DNA from 2 places in the Reyranella sp. GW821-FHT14A01 genome. Region 2 is predicted to be linked to the other one. Evidence: riboswitches for the same ligand, from Rfam matches in the RefSeq annotation. Region 2 holds a riboswitch; the other holds the start of a gene.

Region 1 (8,710 bases), on a different contig from region 2:
GCATGCGCTCTCGGCCGCAAAGTCCGCCGCGCCGCTCCTGAAGAAGGGCGCGCACTATCTCGACCTCTGCACCGTCACCGGCAGGATGTCGGACGAGGACCGCGCCGAGATCGAGAAGGGCGCCGGCCGCTATGTCGACATCGCCGTCATGGGCGGCTTCTTCAAGCAGGGCATCAAGGCGCCGATGCTGGTGGCGGGCGAAGACGCCGCCGACGCGGTCACCTGGATGAACGCCAACGGCTTCGTCGCGACGTTGCTGGGGCCGAAGCCCGGCAGCGCCTCTTCGGTGAAGATGCTGCGCAGCACGCTGGTCAAGGGCATCGAGGCGCTGGGCGTCGAGGCGCTGGTCACCGCGCAACGCCAGGGCATTCTCGACGAAGTCCTGGGCTGCCTCGGCGACGCCGATTCGATGGGTCTCAGCGGCTTCATCACCATGCTGGTGCAGACGCATGTCGTGCATGCGCATCGCCGCTGGGAAGAGATGGGCCTGGTCGCCCAGACCTTGCGCGAGACCGGCGTCGATCCGCTGATGACCGAAGCGATCGAGAAGAGCCATCGCCGCACCGTCGATGCGCACATCGCACCGGCCGACGGCCAGGTGCCGAGTCTCGAGGATGCGCTGAAGATCCTCTCGGAGAAGGTGATCCGTGGCGGGTGAAGTTTTCGACCGGCTGGTGACGCTTCTCACCGACGCCAAGGCCAACTTCCGCGTCATCGAACACGCCCACGAAGGCAAGTCGGAAGCGATCAGCGCCATTCGCGGCAATCGTCCCGACCAGGCCGCCAAGGCCATGGTGCTGGACGTTCGCGGCGGTGGCGGCGGCAAGCGTCATGTGCTCGCCATCCTGCCGGGCAGCCGCAAGCTCGACTTCGCCGCCGTCGCCACGCTCTTCGAGGCGCGCAAATGCGGCTTCGCCTCGCCCGACACGGCGCAGCAACTGACCGGCTGCGTCATGGGCGCAGTGCCGCCGTTTGCGCTCGATCCTGCAATCTCGATCGTGGTGGAAGAGGACCTGCTGGCAAACGAGACGCTGTTCTTCAATGCCGGCCGCCTCGACCGTTCGATGGAACTCGACACCAAGGACTGGCTGGCCATCGCCAGGCCGCGCCTCGCCCGGATCGCGACGCGTGACTGAGGTGTGGACCTTCGGCCCTGTCACCGAGGCCGACTTCGAACCCTTGCTGGCCGTTCGCACCGACGTGATGCGCGAGCATCTCGAACGAGTCGGCCGCTACACGCCCGAGCGATCGCGTAAGATGTTCCGAGGCCACTTCGACGAACCCGGGATGCGCCTGATCCTGCTGGCCGACAAGCGCGTGGGCTGCGTCGGCTTTCGCAAGCACGACCACGAGATCAAGATCGACTCGTTCTATCTCGACCGCCGCCTGCACGGCTCCGGCCTCGGCACGACGATCCTGAAGGCGCTGCTGTCCGAAGCCGACGAGACCGGCCTGCCCGTGAGACTCGAAGTGCTGACCGGCAGCAAGGCCGACCGGCTCTATCTCCGGCATGGCTTCGTGAAGCTCAGGGAAGACGAGATCGAAGGCTTCTACGAGCGGCCGGCATCATCATAGGAGCGCGCCACTCCAGTGGCGCAATCATGATCATGAGCGCCACTGGAGTGGCGCGCTCCATTGATCAATCCCGTCTCAACATGAACACCGCCTGCTCGCCGATCACGTTGGCGAGCAGCGGCGGCAAGTTGATGCGGCGGCTCTTGCTGTTGAGCACGATGGCGCGCTCGATACGCACGCCCATGGTGCGGCACAGCGCGCGGAAATCGTCGATGCTGCAGAGATGGATGTTGGGCGTGTCGTACCACTTGTAGGGCAGCGACGCGGTCTCGGGCATGCGGCCACCGAACACCAGCCGCAGCCTCACCTGCCAGTGGGCGAAGTTGGGGAAGGAGACGATGGCGCGCTTGCCGACGCGCAGCATCTGCTCCAGCACCCGGCGCGGCTCGCGCGTGGCCTGCAGGGTCTGGCTCAGGATCACATAGTCGAAGGCGGCGTCGGGATAGTCGCGCAGGTCGGTGTCGGCGTCGCCCTGCACCACCGACAGGCCGTTGGCGACGCAGGCATTCACGCCGGCCTGGCTGAGCTCCATGCCACGCGCATCGACCCTCTTGCCGTTCATCAGGTGGGCCAGCAGCGCACCGTCGCCGCAGCCGACGTCGAGCGCGCGCGTGTTGGGCTCCACCATGTCGGCGATGAGCTGCAGGTCGACGCGGATCGGGGCGTTCATCGCGTCGCACTCCCGAGGCCGCGCACCGTGGCGGCCCCCTGCAGGAAGCCGGAGAGGGTGCGGAACATCTCCGGCTCGTCGAGCAGGAAGGCGTCGTGGCCCTTGTCGCTGTCGACCTCGACGAACGACACGTTGGCCGCGACGGCGTTCAGCGCCTGCACGACCGCGCGGCTCTCGCGCGTCGGGAACAGCCAGTCGCTGGTGAAGGACATCAGGCAGAAGCGCGTCGCCGTGCCCTTGAAGGCATTGGCCAGCACGTCGCCATGCGCTCCCGCGAGGTCGAAATAGTCCATCGCGCGCGTGATGTAGAGATAGGAGTTGGCGTCGAAGCGGTCGACGAAGGTCGAACCCTGGTGGCGCAGATAGCTCTCGACCTGGAAATCGGCGTCGAAGCCGAAGCCCAGCGCATCGCGGTTCTGCAGGGCGCGGCCGAACTTGCGCTGCAGCGCCTGCTCCGAGAGATAGGTGATGTGCGCGGTCATGCGGGCCACCGCGAGGCCGCGTGCCGGGTTGGTCTGGGACAGCCGATAGTCGCCGCCCTTCCATTCCGGATCGGCCATGATGGCCTGGCGCCCGACCTCGTGGAACGCGATGTTCTGCGCCGAATGGTGCGCGGCGCAGGCGATCGGCACGGCCGAGAAAACGCGCTTCGGGTACGCCGCCGCCCACTGCAGCACCTGCATGCCGCCCATCGAGCCGCCGATGACGCAGAACAGGTCGGGAATGCCGAGATGGTCGAGCAGCGCCGCCTGCACCCGCACCATGTCGCCGATGGTCACGACCGGGAAGCGCAGGTTCCAGGGCTGGCCGGTCGCGGGATCGTGGGCCTGCGGACCGGTCGTGCCCATGCAATGGCCGAGCACGTTGATGCAGATGATGAAATAGCGCTCGGGGTCGAGCACCTTGCCCGTGCCGATCAGGCTCTCCCACCAGCCGTCCTTGCCGGTGACGGGATGGCGGTCGGCGACGAACTGGTCGCAGGTCAGGGGATGGCAGACCAGGATGGCGTTCGACTTGTCGGCGTTCAGCGTGCCGTAGGTCTGGTAGGCCACCCGGTAGGGGCCGAGTTCGACGCCGCAATCGAGGCGCAGCGGCCGGTCCACGCCCAGGATCGCGTGGCGGCACTGGGCGAGCGCCTTGCGTTCGGCATCGGTGAGGTCGTCCAGCACAGTCCTCTCCAGACAAATCGCCAACGAAAAAGCCCCCGACCGGAAGGGCGGGGGCTTTTTCGAGCACTCCGACCTTTTAGCGATGTTTAACGTGGTCGCAAGCCGGTCGGCCCAAATTCCACGGAGAGGTGTCTATACGGTTGTGGGCGCCGGGAGGCAAGCCTCTTGCGGCTTGTTTGCCTTTACGCGGGCAGTACGAACGTAGTATCGCCGCTGCGCACAGGAAAAAACGGCCTAATGGACGCTCCCAGTCTCGACAGCTTGCGGCAGGAAATCGACGCCATCGACACGGACCTGCACGGCCTGATCCGCCGCCGCGCGGAGGTCGTCGGGCATATCTCCGCAGCCAAGCCTGCGGGCGGTCTTGCCTTGCGTCCGGGTCGTGAAGCGCAGGTCCTGCGCAAGCGGCTGGCGACGCATGACGGCCGGTTCCCGTCGGGCGCCGTCTATCGCATGTGGCGTGAAATGATGAGCGCCTTCACGCTGATCCAGACACCGGGCCTCAAGATCGCGATCTGCCGTCCCGATGACCAGCCCGGCTACTGGGACCTCGCGCGCGATCACTTCGGCTGCCAGATCCCCTTCGTCGCCCATGACACGCCGGCCGGCGTGCTGGCGGCGGTGCGGGCCAGCACGACGACAATTGGTGTCGTGCCCGCCCCGCTCGAAGCCGATTCGGCACCCTGGTGGCCGCTGCTCGCCGGCAAGGATACGACCCTGCCGACCGTCGTGGCCCGTCTTCCGTTCCTGGCCATGCCGAATGCCCGTGCGCGCGGCATCTCGGCCTTCGTGCTGGCCCGTATCGATGCCGAGCCGAGTGGCGCGGATCGCGCCATGGTCGCCATCGAGGCGAAGAACGGTCTCAGCCGCGACCGCATCGCCGCCGCGCTGGCCAAGGCCGGCCTGCCCGCCTTCACCTCGGCGCTGGACCAGGTCGTGGCCGGGGTGCATCACTATCTCGTCGAGGTGCCGGGCGTGATCGCCGATGAAGATCCGCGCCTGCGCGAACTCGAAGCAGCCTTGGGACTGGAAAAAGGCTGCGCGGCGGCCATCGGCGCCTATGCCGTGCCGATCGACGCCAAGCCGTGATCTGAACTTTCACAGGAGACTGGCATGAGCGCGCTCACCCCGCGTCCGGGCATCATGAAGATCGCGCCCTATGTGCCGGGCAAGGACTCGATCGACGGCAAGGAGACGATCGCCAAGCTCTCGTCCAATGAGGGCGCGCTGGGCCCGTCGCCCAAGGCGATGGCGGCCTATGCCAAGGCGGCGGCCGAGCTGCACCGCTATCCCGACGGCGACACCGGGGCGCTGCGCAAGGCGATCGGCCGCCACTACGGCCTCGATCCGGCGCGCATCGTCTGCGGCGCGGGCTCCGACGAGATCCTGAACCTGCTGGTCCGCGCCTACTGCGGCCCGGGCGACGAGCTGGTCTACAGCCAGTACGGCTTCCTGATGTACGCGATCAACGCGCTGGGCGTCGGCGCGACGCCGGTCGCGGCGCCGGCCAAGGATTACGGCAGCGACATCGATGCGCTGCTGGCCGCGGTGACGGACAAGACGCGCATCGTCTGCCTCGCCAACCCGAACAACCCGACCGGCACCTACGTCTCCAAGGACGACGTGCGCCGCCTGCATGCCGGCCTGCCGAAGAACGTGCTGCTGATCATCGACTCGGCCTATGCCGAGTATGTCAGCAAGAACGACTACGAGTCGGGCGTCGAGTTGGTCGACCAGGCCGAGAACGTGGTGATGACCCGCACCTTCTCGAAGATCTACGGGCTGGGCGGCCTGCGGCTCGGCTGGATGTACGGGCCGGCCGGGATCGTCGACGTGATGAGCCGGCTGCGCCAGCCGTTCAACGTCAATCTGCCGGCGCAGATCGCGGGCATCGCGGCGCTCGAGGACATCGCCCATACCGACGCCAGCCGCACCAACAACGATATCTGGGTGCCGTGGCTCAGCGCTGAACTGACCAAGCTCGGCCTCGCGCCGGTGCCGAGCGTCGGCAACTTCGTGCTGGTGGGCTTCGGCTCGAAGGACCGAGCGATGGCCGCCAACGACTGGCTGATGAACGACGGCCTGATTCCGCGCCTGGTCGCGGGCTACGGCCTGCCCGAGCATCTGCGCATCACCGTCGGCACCGAGGCCGAGGTGAAGGCGGTGCAGGCCTCGCTGGCCCGCTTCGTGGCGGCAGGCAAATGAGCGAGCCCCTGTTCAACAAGATCGCACTGATCGGCATCGGCCTGATCGGCGGCTCGATCGCGCTGGAGGCGCGCAAGCGCGGCCTCGCCAAGCACATCGTCGCGGCGACGCGCAGTGCCGAGACCGCCGCCCTCGCCAACAAGCTCAAGCTCACCGACCATTGCGGCACGGATCTCGCGGACGCCTGCAAGGACGCCGACCTGGTGATCGTCTGCACGCCGGTCGGTGCCTGCGGACCGGCGACGAAGACCATCGCGTCGAGCCTGAAGCCCGGCTGCATCGTGTCGGACGTCGGCTCGGTGAAGCAGACCGTGATCGCCGACATGCTGCCGCACATCCCCGAGGGCGTGCATTTCGTGCCGGCCCATCCGGTGGCCGGCACCGAGAATTCAGGCCCCGAGGCCGCGCTGCTCGACCTGTTCGAGGGCCGCTGGTGCATCCTGACGCCGCTGCCCGACAGCGACGCCGCGGCCGTCGCCAAGCTCGAAGCCTTCTGGAAGGGGCTGGGCAGCCAGGTCGAGCGCATCGATGCCAAGGATCACGACCGCATCCTGGCGATCACCTCGCACCTGCCGCACCTGATCGCCTACACGATCGTCGGTACGGCCGACGATCTCGGCGGTCATCTCAACAGCGAGATCCTGAAGTTCGCCGCCGGCGGCTTCCGCGACTTCACGCGCATCGCGGCGTCCGATCCGACGATGTGGCGCGACGTGTTCATGAACAATCGCGAGGCCGTGCTCGAAGTGCTGCAGCGCTTCCAGGAGGATCTCTTCTACCTGCAGCGCGCGATCCGCTGGGGCGAGGGCGACAAGCTGTTCGACCTGTTCACGCGCACCCGCGAAATCCGCCGCGCCCTGATCCATCTCCACCAGGCCTAACGGCTTGAGCGCCAAGCCAAGGTGGGTTTTCGGCTACGGCTCCTTGATGTGGAATCCGGGCTTCGCGACGCCGGAGACGCAGGCCGCGCGGCTGCAGGGCTGGCACCGCGCCTTCTGCATCTATTCGGAGCATTATCGCGGCACACCGCAGAAGCCGGGCCTGATCCTGGGACTGTTGCCGGGCGGATCGTGCCGCGGCCTGGCACACCGGCTGCCGGCCGCCACCTATGACGAGGTGCGCCGCTACCTGATCCATCGCGAGATCGACAATGACGGGGTCTACGAGGAGACGGTGCGGCCGATCCATCTTGATGATGGGCGCACCGTGCCGGCGCTGGTCTATCTCGCCGACCGCTCGCACCGGCAGTTCGCCGGCAAGCTGCCGGCGGACGAAGCGTTAAGACTGATCCGCCAGGGCCATGGCGCCACCGGCAGCAGCCTCGAGTATGTGCAGAACACGGTCACCCATCTCGGCGAGCTCGGTCTCAGAGACCGCTCGCTCGAGATGCTGGCCCACACCGCCGCAGGCGGTGCAGCGCCTCGTGCCGCTAGCGGCGCGCGGCCTCGGTCGCGAACACCGACTTCACGACGAAGCTGAGTTCCTCGCGCGACTGCTCGACCGACAGGCCGAGACGCTGGCGCAGGACGACCCAGCTTTCCGGCGCGATGGCCAGGGCCAGCGCCGTCAGCGTCCGCTGGCGCGACTCCGCCGGCAGCGCGCCCAACTCGGGAGCGAAGGCCTGCGAGAGCTGCGCGGTGTTGGCGCTGTAGATCTGCGAGATCATGTCGGCGGCTTCCGGCGAGCGGCGCTGCAGCGTCTCGACGAAGGTCCACATCGGACGGAGCTGCTCGTAGCGGTCGGCGCACTGGTTGATCATGTTGGCGATACGCTGCTCGGTCGGCCCGACGGCCGCGATCTCCGGCGCCTCGCCGACCAAAGCGGCCAGGACGCGGCCGAGGACGGCGACGTACAGCTCGGCGGTGTCGGCGAAGTGCTGGAATACCGTGCGCGCGGAGACGCCCGCCATCTGGGCGATGTCGCGGACGATCGGCGCAACCTGGCCCGCCGTGGCGAGGGCGAGCGCCGACGCGACGATCGATTCGCGCGTGCGGGCGACGCGGTCACCGCGGCCGGCCGTCTGGAGCTGTTTGTTGTGCAGGGTCTGAATGTCCATTAACTGACTCCCGGCGAGTGTGTTGCCGCCCGGTCGGCAACCGTGGCGATATTAGCGATCTGGGATGCAAATCACTATATATGAAGCTACTAGTGCATCGTCATTTCAAGTGCTGCGATGCGCTATAAGGGCGCTATCGACGTAAGTTTCGCGTAAGCCGACGGTGCCCCGATGTCCGAGAAAAACTTTGCTCCCGCCTCTCTCGCCGCCCAGGCGATGGGGTGGGTCGACCCGATCACCCGGGCCGTGGTGCCGCCCATCCACATGGCCAGCACCTATCTGCGCGACGAGGATAATGCCTACAGTTCGGGGCGCATCTATGCGCGTTCGGACAATCCCACGTTCGACCATGCCGAGGCAACGCTGACGGCGCTGGAAGGCGGCGCCAAGTCGCTGATCTTTTCCTCGGGCATGAGTGCCGCGACCGCCTGCTTCCTGGCCCTCGCGCCGGGTGACCATGTCGTGACCTCCAAGGTCATGTACTGGGCGCTGCGCAACTGGCTGATGACCTTCGCCACGCACTGGGGCCTCAAGGTCGAGTTCGTCGACACCGACAAGACCGACCAGGTGGCGGCAGCCGTGAAGCCTGGCGTCACCAAGCTGGTCTGGATCGAGACGCCGGCCAATCCGACCTGGAGCGTGTCCGACATCGCAGCCATCGCCGAGATCGCGCACAAGGCCGGCGCCTTGCTGGGCGTCGACTCGACGGTGGCGACACCGGTGCTGACGCGGCCCATCGAGCACGGCGCCGACATCGTGATGCATTCGGCGACCAAGTACCTCAACGGACACTCCGACATCATCGCCGGCGCGCTGACGGGCGCGCGCGACGATGCCTACTGGGCGAAGCTGCGCGCCATCCGCTCGCAGCTCGGCACCATCCTCGGCCAGACCGAGGCGTGGCTGCTGATGCGCGGCATGCGCACCCTGTTCCCGCGCGTCGCCTGGGCCTGCAAGTCGGCGCAGGGTCTCGCCGAGAAGTTCGCCGAGCATCCGATGATCGAACAGGTCCTCTATCCCGGCCTGCCCTCCTTC
Region 2 (8,710 bases):
CGAGTCCCTGGCGCGACTGTCGCGGGCAATCGATCCTGCGGAAACGCCGGCTTTGCCGCCGTCGCGCATCGTTTCAGCGCTGGGCGAAACCGACCGATGGGTGCCCTATCGCGACGGGCTGGCGCTCGCCCAAGGCTGGCGATTGCCGGAGGAGAACGTCTTCCGGTACCAGCTCGGCCATCTCGGCATGCCGGTTCAACTCATCCGCGACGGCACGCCCTTCCAGAGGCTCAGGCAGGTGTTGAACGAGGCGTAGGCGCGCTGTCGGAAATCTCGCGCACCAGCTTGGTGCGGACGGCGCGGCCGAAATGGTCGAAATTGTCGGCCACGATCATGAACGAACCCGGGCCGCCGATGACACTCTCCTCGTAGTACTTGTCGAGGGTGAGGTCGGGCGGGCGGCCGAAATTGCTGCGGTTCATCATCACCGGCAGCCCGTTCACCACGATGCCTTGCGACACCAGCTTGTCCCGCACGATCTCGGCCGGCGGCCCGTCGTTGGTGCGGCCATCGCCCGACACGTCGATGACACGGCGCTTGGCGACGAAGGGCGCATTCTCGAAACGCTGGCCGGCATGGGCGAGGGCGGCGCCGACGGCGGTCCAGCTTTGCGACGCCCGGGGCGCCTCGGCCAGCTTCTCGGCGAAGCGCCGCGCCGCGCCGGGACTGTCGATCAGGGTCCAGTCGAGCACGACGACCTGGTAATGCGTGCCGGCCCATTCGGTGTAGCAGACGGCGATGCGCCTGTTCTCGCCCGACAGGATGGCGTCGATGACCCGGTCGTTGGTCAGGGCCTCGATATAGCCGCGCCGCTGGAGTTCGGCCTCGACCTCGTCGATGGAGCGCGAGACGTCGACGGCCAGCACAAGCTGCAGGTCGACCGGTGTCTGGGCGCGGGCCGATGTTCCCATCGTCAGGGCCGCCAAGGAGCCTACGAGCGCCGACCGTCGCCTCATGCCCACCTCCGTCACAGAGATGAAGCATAACACCCTGGCGCTTCCCGCAAACAAAAACGCCGGAGGAAATCCTCCGGCGTTCCTGTCGACTGTCAGAGCAGTCTATTGCCAGTCTGATCTATTGATCGTCGTCGAAGCCGCGCTTGCGCGGTTCGTAGTCACGGTCTCGGCGCGGACGGTCCGGAGCACCGCCGCCGCCATGGCGACGCGGCGGCTTGCCGAAGTCGCCACCACCGGGAGCACCAGCATCGGGAGGAGGAGCGCTGGAGAAATCGGCGCGGCGATCCCGCATCGGGCCGCCGTCACCACCGCCACCCGGGGCAGCGCCGCGATAACCACCGCCGCCGCCGCCGCCGTCGCGACCGCCACCACCGTAGCCGCCGCCACCGCCGCCGCCGTAGCCTCCGCCGCCACCGCCGCGATAACCACCGCCACCGCCGCCATCACGACCGCCGCCACCACCGTAGCCGCCACCGCCGCCGTCACGACCGCCACCACCGTAGCCGCCACCACCGCCACCGCCGCCATACGGCGGACGCGGACCACGCGGACGGAAGCCGCCGCCATCACGGCCGCCACCACCGCCACCACCAAATCCACCGCCGCCGCCACCGCCGGGCTGACGCTCGACAGCTTCACGAACCGCGATCGAGCGGCCATCCAGCAACGCACCGTTCATGGCCTGCATGGCCGAGGCGCCTTGGTCATCGGTTTCCATCTCGAGGAACGCGAAGCCGCGGCTGCGGCCGGTCTCGCGATCCACGATCACTTTCGAAGTTGTAACGGTGCCGAACTGAGAGAAGGCTTCTTGCAGACGCTCAGACGTGACCGAATAGGGCAGGTTGCCCACAAACAATTTGCGACTCATTCAAGGCTCTGGGCTAGAGGAAGGATCGAGCGGAGTCCGGCGCGCGCTTGCTGGACAAATGCGTCCAAGCGTTTCGATGACCTTTGACAGATGACCAAGTAGCTCACGGGAAGACGTTGACCGGTATCGCGCTCCGCGACTGTGGGCCGAGACTCGTGATGATGCTCGTCGGCTAGTGTCGCAATGCAGCACTTATGCGCTGATTCAAGCCTTGAGTCTACCGCGCAACAGGGTTGAGACGGTACATGTGACGTCTCACAATCAACGGGGAAACGGGAGGGATTGCGAATGATCATCGACCATCGAACCTACGAACTTCAGCCGGGCCGCCTGCGCGACTTCCTCGCGCTCTACGAAAAGGAAGGGCTGCCGGTGCAGCTCAAGTATCTCGGTAATCTGGTCGGCTACTATACAACCGAGGTCGGCAACGTGAACGAGATCGTTCACATCTGGGGCTATGCCGATCTCGCGGATCGCACGAAGCGTCGCGCCGCAATGGCCGCCGATCCCGCCTGGCAGGCTTATTTGCAGAAGAGCCGAGAATATATGAAGACGATGAACAACAAGATATTGGTGCCCACCACCTTCTCACCCACGAAGTAAGGGAAAGATCTCCAACATGGCTACCGTATACCCGCGCCGCAGCGGCGCGCAGGTTCTGATCGATCAACTGCGTATCCACGGCACCGACACGATCTTCGGCGTACCCGGCGAAAGCTACCTGGCCGCCCTCGACGCGCTTTACGCGCAGCGCAATTCCATTCGCTATGTGATTTGCCGCCAGGAAGGCGGCGCGTCCTACATGGCCGAAGCCTACGGCAAGCTGACCGGCAAGCCGGGCGTCTGTTTCGTCACGCGCGGTCCCGGCGCGACCAATGCCAGTGTCGGAATGCATACCGGCTTCCAGGATTCGACGCCCATGATTTTGCTGGTCGGGCAGGTCGCGCGCGAACAGGCCGAGCGCGAGGCGTTCCAGGAAATCGACTATCGCCGCATGTACGGCCAGATGGCCAAGTGGGTGACGCAGATCGAAGATGCCCGCCGCATCCCCGAGATCGTGAGCCAGGCTTTCCATCGCGCGATGAACGGCCGGCCCGGTCCGGTCGTGATTGCACTGCCGGAAGATATGCTGGTCGACGAGGTCGAGGTCGCTGACACCGGACCCTACAAGGTCGCGCGCGGCGCGCCGGCGCCGGAAGACATGGCGACGTTCCGCGAACTGCTCGCCGCGGCGAAGCAGCCGCTGGTCATCCTGGGCGGCGGCGGCTGGGACGAGAAGGCCTGCGCCGACATCAAGGAGTTCGTCGAAGCCAATCACCTGCCGGTGACAACCGCCTTCCGCAACCAGGACCTGATCGACAACCGCCACGATAATTTCGTCGGCGACCTCGGCATCGGCGTGAACCCGCCGCTCGGCAAGCGCATCAAGGAGAGCGATCTCATCATCGCGATCGGTCCGCGTCTCGGCGAGGCGACGACCGGCGGCTACACGCTGTTCGACCTGCCGGTGCCGGCGCAGAAGATGGTGCATGTGCATGCCGGTGCCGAGGAACTCGGCCGCGTCTATCAGGCGACCCTGCCGATCAACTCCGGCATGTCGCAGTTCGCCGCCGCGGCCAAGGCGATGAAGCCGGTCGATGCCTCGGCGTGGAAGGCGGGCGTGCCCACGGCGCGCGCTGACTATCTGAAGAACATCGAGCCGACGCCGCAACCCGGTTCCGCCAACCTCGCCGAAATCGTCGGCTGGCTGAACAAGCGTCTGCCCGACGACGTGATCGTCACCAACGGCGCCGGCAACTATGCCGGTTACGTTCACCGCTTCTTCCAGTATCGCGGCTTCCGCACCCAGCTCGCGCCGACCAACGGCTCGATGGGCTACGGTGTGCCATCGGCGGTGGCGGCGAAGATCGCCGCGCCCGGCCGCACCGTCGTGTCGTTCAGCGGCGACGGCTGCTTCCTGATGAACGGGCAGGAGTTCGCCACCGCCGTCCAGCACGGTGCCAACGTGGTGTTCATCGTGGTCGACAACGGCATGTACGGCACGATCCGCATGCATCAGGAGCGTGAGTATCCGACGCGCGTGCACGGCACCGAGCTCAAGAACCCCGACTTCGCGGCCTATGCCCGCGCGTTCGGCGGCCACGGCGAGACGGTCGAGCGCACGGCGGACTTCGAGGCGGCGTTCGAGCGCGCGCTGGGCGCCGGCAAGCCCGCGATCATCCATGTGAAGACGGACGCCGAGGCGATCACCTCGCGCATCACCATGACCAAGCTCCGGGAGCAGGCGCTCGCCAAGCAGAAGCACTAGATCGAGATCGGATCAAAATTCCTCCCCCGTCAAACGGGGGAGGTGCCCCCGAGGGAGGCGGAGGGGGAAGGCCATAGATCTGAACTCTCCGAAACCGACAAATCATCGCGTTGCTTTCCCCCTCCCGGCCTCCCCCGTAAGACGGGGGAGGAGAAAGGCAGGGGTGATCTCAAATAGAGAAGAAACAACAACGAAGGGGGAAACAATGAGCATCACACGTCGCGCTGCCCTGGGCACTCTCGGGGCAGCGTCGCTGGCGTCGTTCGCGGGAACGGCGCGGGCACAGGCTGAATGGCCCAAGGGCCAGCCGATCAAGGTGCTCATCCCCTTCGCGCCGGGCGGCGTGCCCGACATCATCGCCCGCATCGTCACGCCGAAGATGGCCGAAGGGCTGGGACAGTCCTTCGTCATCGACAACAAGCCGGGTGCGGGCGGTGGTCTCGCCGGCCAGCTTCTCGCGCAGGCCGCACCCGACGGTTACACGCTGCTGATGGGCACGGTCTCCACCCTGGCGATCGTGCCCGCCATCAACCCGTCGCTGAAATACGATCCGACCAGCTTCGCCGCGATCGGCCTCGCCGCCATCGTGCCGATGGTCGTGCTCGTCCGTCCTGAGTCTCCGGCGCAGGACATCCCCGGCCTGATCGCGTTGATCCAGCGCAGCCCGAAGTTCGACTACGGTTCGTCGGGCAACGGCTCGATCCTGCATCTCACCGCCGAGCTCTTCCGTCTGCGCACCGGCGTGAAGATGCAGCACATCCCCTATCGCGGCTCGGCGCCGGCGCAGCAGGCGCTGCTCGCCGGCGAGATCGACGTGGTGTTCGATGCGCTCGCACCGGCGATGGGCCAGATCCAGGCGGGCAAGCTGCGCGCCGTCGGACTTGCCATGGCCAAGCGCTCGCCGGCCCTGCCCGATCTCAAGACGGTCGGCGAGCAGGGCGTCGCCGGAGTCGAGGCCTATACCTGGGCCGGCCTCTATGCGCCCGCAGGCACGCCGGCGCCGATCGTGCAGCGCCTGAATGCCGAGCTGCTGAAGGCGCTGAAGGACCCCGAGGTCGCCAAGAAGATCTCCGACCTTGGCTACGAGATCGCCTCCTCGACCCCGGCCGAGCTCGCCGCCCATACGGCAGCCGAGCTGAAGAAGTGGACCGAGGTCGCCAAAGCAGCCGACGTGAAGCCCGATTGAAGGGCTTGCGTCCGGCTACCGCCCTCCTTATAGAGGCGGTCCGTGGAGATTTGAGCCGACCGGCTTGCGACCACGTTAAACATCGCTAAAAGGTCGGAGGTGCTCGCAAAGCCCCCGTCCTTCTAGGTCGGGGGTTTTTCGTTTGCGTTGCCGGGAAAGGGCACGCGGCGAGAGGAGAAGTGTGATGGACGGATCGATTCCGAAGAAGAAGACCGAGGCCGATATCTCGAAGTGGCGCACCCAGACCCGCGCCGTGCGCGGCGGGCAGGTCCGCAGCAATTTCGACGAGACGTCGGAAGCGCTGTTCCTGACCTCGGGCTACGCCTATTCGAGCGCCGAGGAGGCCGAGGCGACCTTCAAGGGCGAGAGCAACCACTACCAGTATTCGCGCTTCGGCAATCCGACCGTCACCATGTTCGAGAACCGGCTCGCGGCGCTGGAAGGCGCCGAGGCCTGTCGCTCGACCTCGACCGGCATGTCGGCAGTATTCTTCGCGCTGCTGGCCCTGCTCAAGTCGGGCGATCGCGTCGTCGCGGCGCGCCAACTGTTCGGCTCCTGTCACTACATCGTGGCCGACCTGCTGCCGAAGTACGGCATCCAGAGCGAACTGGTCGATGGCGGCGATCTCGCGCAGTGGGAGAAGGCGCTCTCCAAGCCCACGCAGGCCGTGCTGTTCGAATCGCCGTCCAACCCGATGCTCGACATCGTCGACGTGAAGGCGGTGTGCGATCTCGCGCACAAGGCCGGCGCCAAGGTCGTGCTCGACAACGCCTTCGCCACGCCGATCCTGCAGCGGCCGCTCGAATTCGGCGCCGATGTCGTGGTTCACTCCGCCACCAAGTACATCGACGGCCAGGGACGCACCCTGGGCGGCGCGGTGCTGGGCTCGAAGGAGTTCATCATCGACAAGCTGCAGCCGATCATCCGCAACACCGGCCCCGCGCTCAGCCCGTTCAACGCCTGGGTTCTGGTCAAGGGCCTGGAGACGCTGGGCCTGCGCGTCGAGCGCCATTGCGCCAATGCCCGCCGCGTCGCCGACGCGCTGGCCGCGCATCCGGCGATCGGCCGCGTGCTCTATCCGGGTCGTCCCGACCATCCGCAGCATGCGCTGGCGGCCAAGCAGATGTCGGATTTCGGTGGCGTGGTGACGTTCGACCTCAAGGCCGGCAAGTGGGCGGCGTTCGAGACGCTGAACCGCCTGCAGATCGTCGACATCTCCAACAACCTGGGCGACGCGAAGAGCCTGGTCACCCATCCCGCGACGACGACGCACATGCGCATCGGCGCCGAAGAGCGTGCGAAGCTCGGCATCACCGACGGCACCGTACGCCTCTCGGTCGGCCTCGAGGATGTCGAGGACATCATCGCCGATCTCGTGCAGGCGCTGGGCGGCTGACGCCGGCATTCGGAGAAGACCATGTCGCTCTCGGCCGACCTGTGGGCGGCGAATTCGGACCTGGCCGCGCGCGTCGTGGCGCACGGCTTCGTGCGCGGGCTGCGGGACGGCTCCCTGCAGATCGAATGCTTCAAGGGCTATGTCACGCAGGACGCCTATTTCCTTGAAGCCTTCGCACGCGCGTATGCCTTCTGCCTCGCCAACTCGCAGGCGCGCGAAGACCTCCACGCCTTCGCCAGCCTGATTGCCGGCGTGCTGACGGAGCTGAAGCTTCACAAGGGCTATGCCGACCGCTGGCGGGTCGACCTCGACGGTGTCGCGCCCATCGGGGCGACACGCGCCTATGTCGATTTCCTGCTGGAGACGGCCCGGCGCGGCAATCTCGGCGAGACGGTCGCGGCCATGACGCCGTGCCTGCGGCTCTATGCGTTCCTTGGCCGGTCGCTGGCGGCGAACAATGTGGCGAAGCTCTATTCGGAGTGGGTGAAGACCTACGCCGATCCCGGCTTCGAGGCGCTGGCCGCGCAGCTCGAAGCCCTGCTCGACCGGCATGCCGGGGACACCGAAGCCGTGCGCGCCAACTACCGCCGCGCCATGGAACTCGAACTCGGCTTCTTCGCCGCGCACGTGTAGGCGCCTGAAATGGAGCGCGCCACTCCAGTGGCGCTCATGATCATGATTGCGCCACTGGAGTGGCGCGCTCCATTGAGCCGTTCCTCGGCCTCCAGCCATTAGAATTTTTCGCGGCCGCCTCAGCGACGGCCGCTCGCCGCCAGGGCCGGACGGACCGTCCGCGCCTGCGGGGCGCTCAGCTCCTCGACCAGCCATTCCTCGAAGGCCTTGGTCTTGGGACGACTGACCGACGCGGGCGGGCAGACGAACCACCAGGCCTTGCCGCTGTCGACGATCTGCTCGAACGGCTGGAACAGGCGGCCCGCGGAAAGCTCCTCGCGGAAAAGTTGTGGCGGACCGACGGCCACACCTGCGCCTTCCATCGCCGCTTCCACCGCAATCATCGTCGAGTCGAAGGTGAGCACGCGCTTGGGCTTGAAGTCGCCGAGGCCGACGGCGCGCAACCAGATCGACCATTCTGGATCGTGCGTCATGTCGATGAAGGGCACGCGCTTCAGGTCGTCGAACGTCTTCAACTTGTCGCGATAGCGCTTGCCGCAAAGCGGCGTCAGCACATCGCTGAAAAGCCTCGTTGCATGCAGTTCGGGCTCCGGCTGCACGGTGAACCTGATCGCGCAGTCGACATCCTCGCGCGCGAAGTCGACGCGCTTCTGGCTCGTCGTCATGCGCACTTCGATCTCGGGATGCTTGGCCTGGAAGCGATGCAGTCGCGGCACCAGCCAGCCCAGCGCGAAGGTCGTGACGAGGCTCACGTTCAGCGTGCCCGAGTTGGCCTTGCGGCCGACACGCTCCAGCGCATTGGTCATGCGGTCGAACGCGTCGCGCAGATCGGGCAGCAGCGCCTCGCCTTCGCTGGTGATCTCGAGACCGCGCGGACGGCGCACGAACAGGGCGACGCCGAGCCTCTCCTCAAGCGCTTTCACCTGGTGGCTGACGGCGGCCTGGGTGACGTGAAGCTCCTCGGCGGCGTGGGTGAAACTGGCGTGTCGGGCGGCGGCCTCGAAGGCGCGCAAGGCATTGAGCGGCAGTTGCGAACGACTCATCTTTGAAACCCGTTCATAGAAATTCTATGCCTCCCCCGAGCTTTCATCCTTTGTAAGTATCCACAGGATACAGCAAATTCAGGCCAGAAACGAGGCGGAACAGCCGATCCCCGGCACTGTCGCCTCAAGCGGAGCTAAGTCATGTCGATCGTATCCAGCGTGCGGATGGTCCGCACCGGCGCCCCTTCCCTCTCGTTCGGCCGCGCGATGTCGCTGCTGGCGGGCACGGTCGTGGTCGGGATCGAGAAAGTCATGACCCGAGCCGAGCTTGCCCGTTCGCGAAATCAGCTGGCCCAGCTGGACGAGCGACTGCTGCGAGA

The links. A riboswitch is a leader RNA that binds a small molecule or an ion and turns the genes downstream of it on or off. The one in region 2 is predicted to bind S-adenosylmethionine.
Region 1: linked by a shared signal. The riboswitch ahead of metX (homoserine O-acetyltransferase MetX) and the one ahead of AC1ROX_RS03210 (O-succinylhomoserine sulfhydrylase) in region 2 are both predicted to bind S-adenosylmethionine.

What each region holds. Positions count from the first base shown of each region.
Region 1 is NZ_JBXAPM010000002.1:197,025-205,734, reverse strand. Features, by position in the region: gene AC1ROX_RS04785 (NAD(P)-dependent oxidoreductase) at 1-658, shown strand, start outside; gene AC1ROX_RS04780 (YbaK/EbsC family protein) at 648-1,136, shown strand; gene AC1ROX_RS04775 (GNAT family N-acetyltransferase) at 1,129-1,575, shown strand; gene metW (methionine biosynthesis protein MetW) at 1,640-2,245, opposite strand; gene metX (homoserine O-acetyltransferase MetX) at 2,242-3,411, opposite strand; SAM riboswitch at 3,471-3,546, opposite strand; gene AC1ROX_RS04760 (chorismate mutase) at 3,652-4,503, shown strand; gene hisC (histidinol-phosphate transaminase) at 4,528-5,619, shown strand; gene AC1ROX_RS04750 (prephenate/arogenate dehydrogenase family protein) at 5,616-6,500, shown strand; gene AC1ROX_RS04745 (gamma-glutamylcyclotransferase) at 6,505-7,098, shown strand; gene AC1ROX_RS04740 (TetR/AcrR family transcriptional regulator) at 7,049-7,675, opposite strand; gene AC1ROX_RS04735 (trans-sulfuration enzyme family protein) at 7,847-8,710, shown strand, end outside.
Region 2 is NZ_JBXAPM010000001.1:652,579-661,288, forward strand. Features, by position in the region: gene AC1ROX_RS03180 (hypothetical protein) at 1-256, shown strand, start outside; gene AC1ROX_RS03185 (DUF1194 domain-containing protein) at 231-956, opposite strand; gene AC1ROX_RS03190 (RNA recognition motif domain-containing protein) at 1,075-1,824, opposite strand; gene AC1ROX_RS03195 (NIPSNAP family protein) at 2,113-2,427, shown strand; gene AC1ROX_RS03200 (thiamine pyrophosphate-binding protein) at 2,444-4,132, shown strand; gene AC1ROX_RS03205 (Bug family tripartite tricarboxylate transporter substrate binding protein) at 4,338-5,318, shown strand; SAM riboswitch at 5,351-5,427, shown strand; gene AC1ROX_RS03210 (O-succinylhomoserine sulfhydrylase) at 5,503-6,714, shown strand; gene AC1ROX_RS03215 (TenA family protein) at 6,736-7,347, shown strand; gene gcvA (transcriptional regulator GcvA) at 7,467-8,390, opposite strand; gene AC1ROX_RS03225 (DUF1127 domain-containing protein) at 8,532-8,710, shown strand, end outside.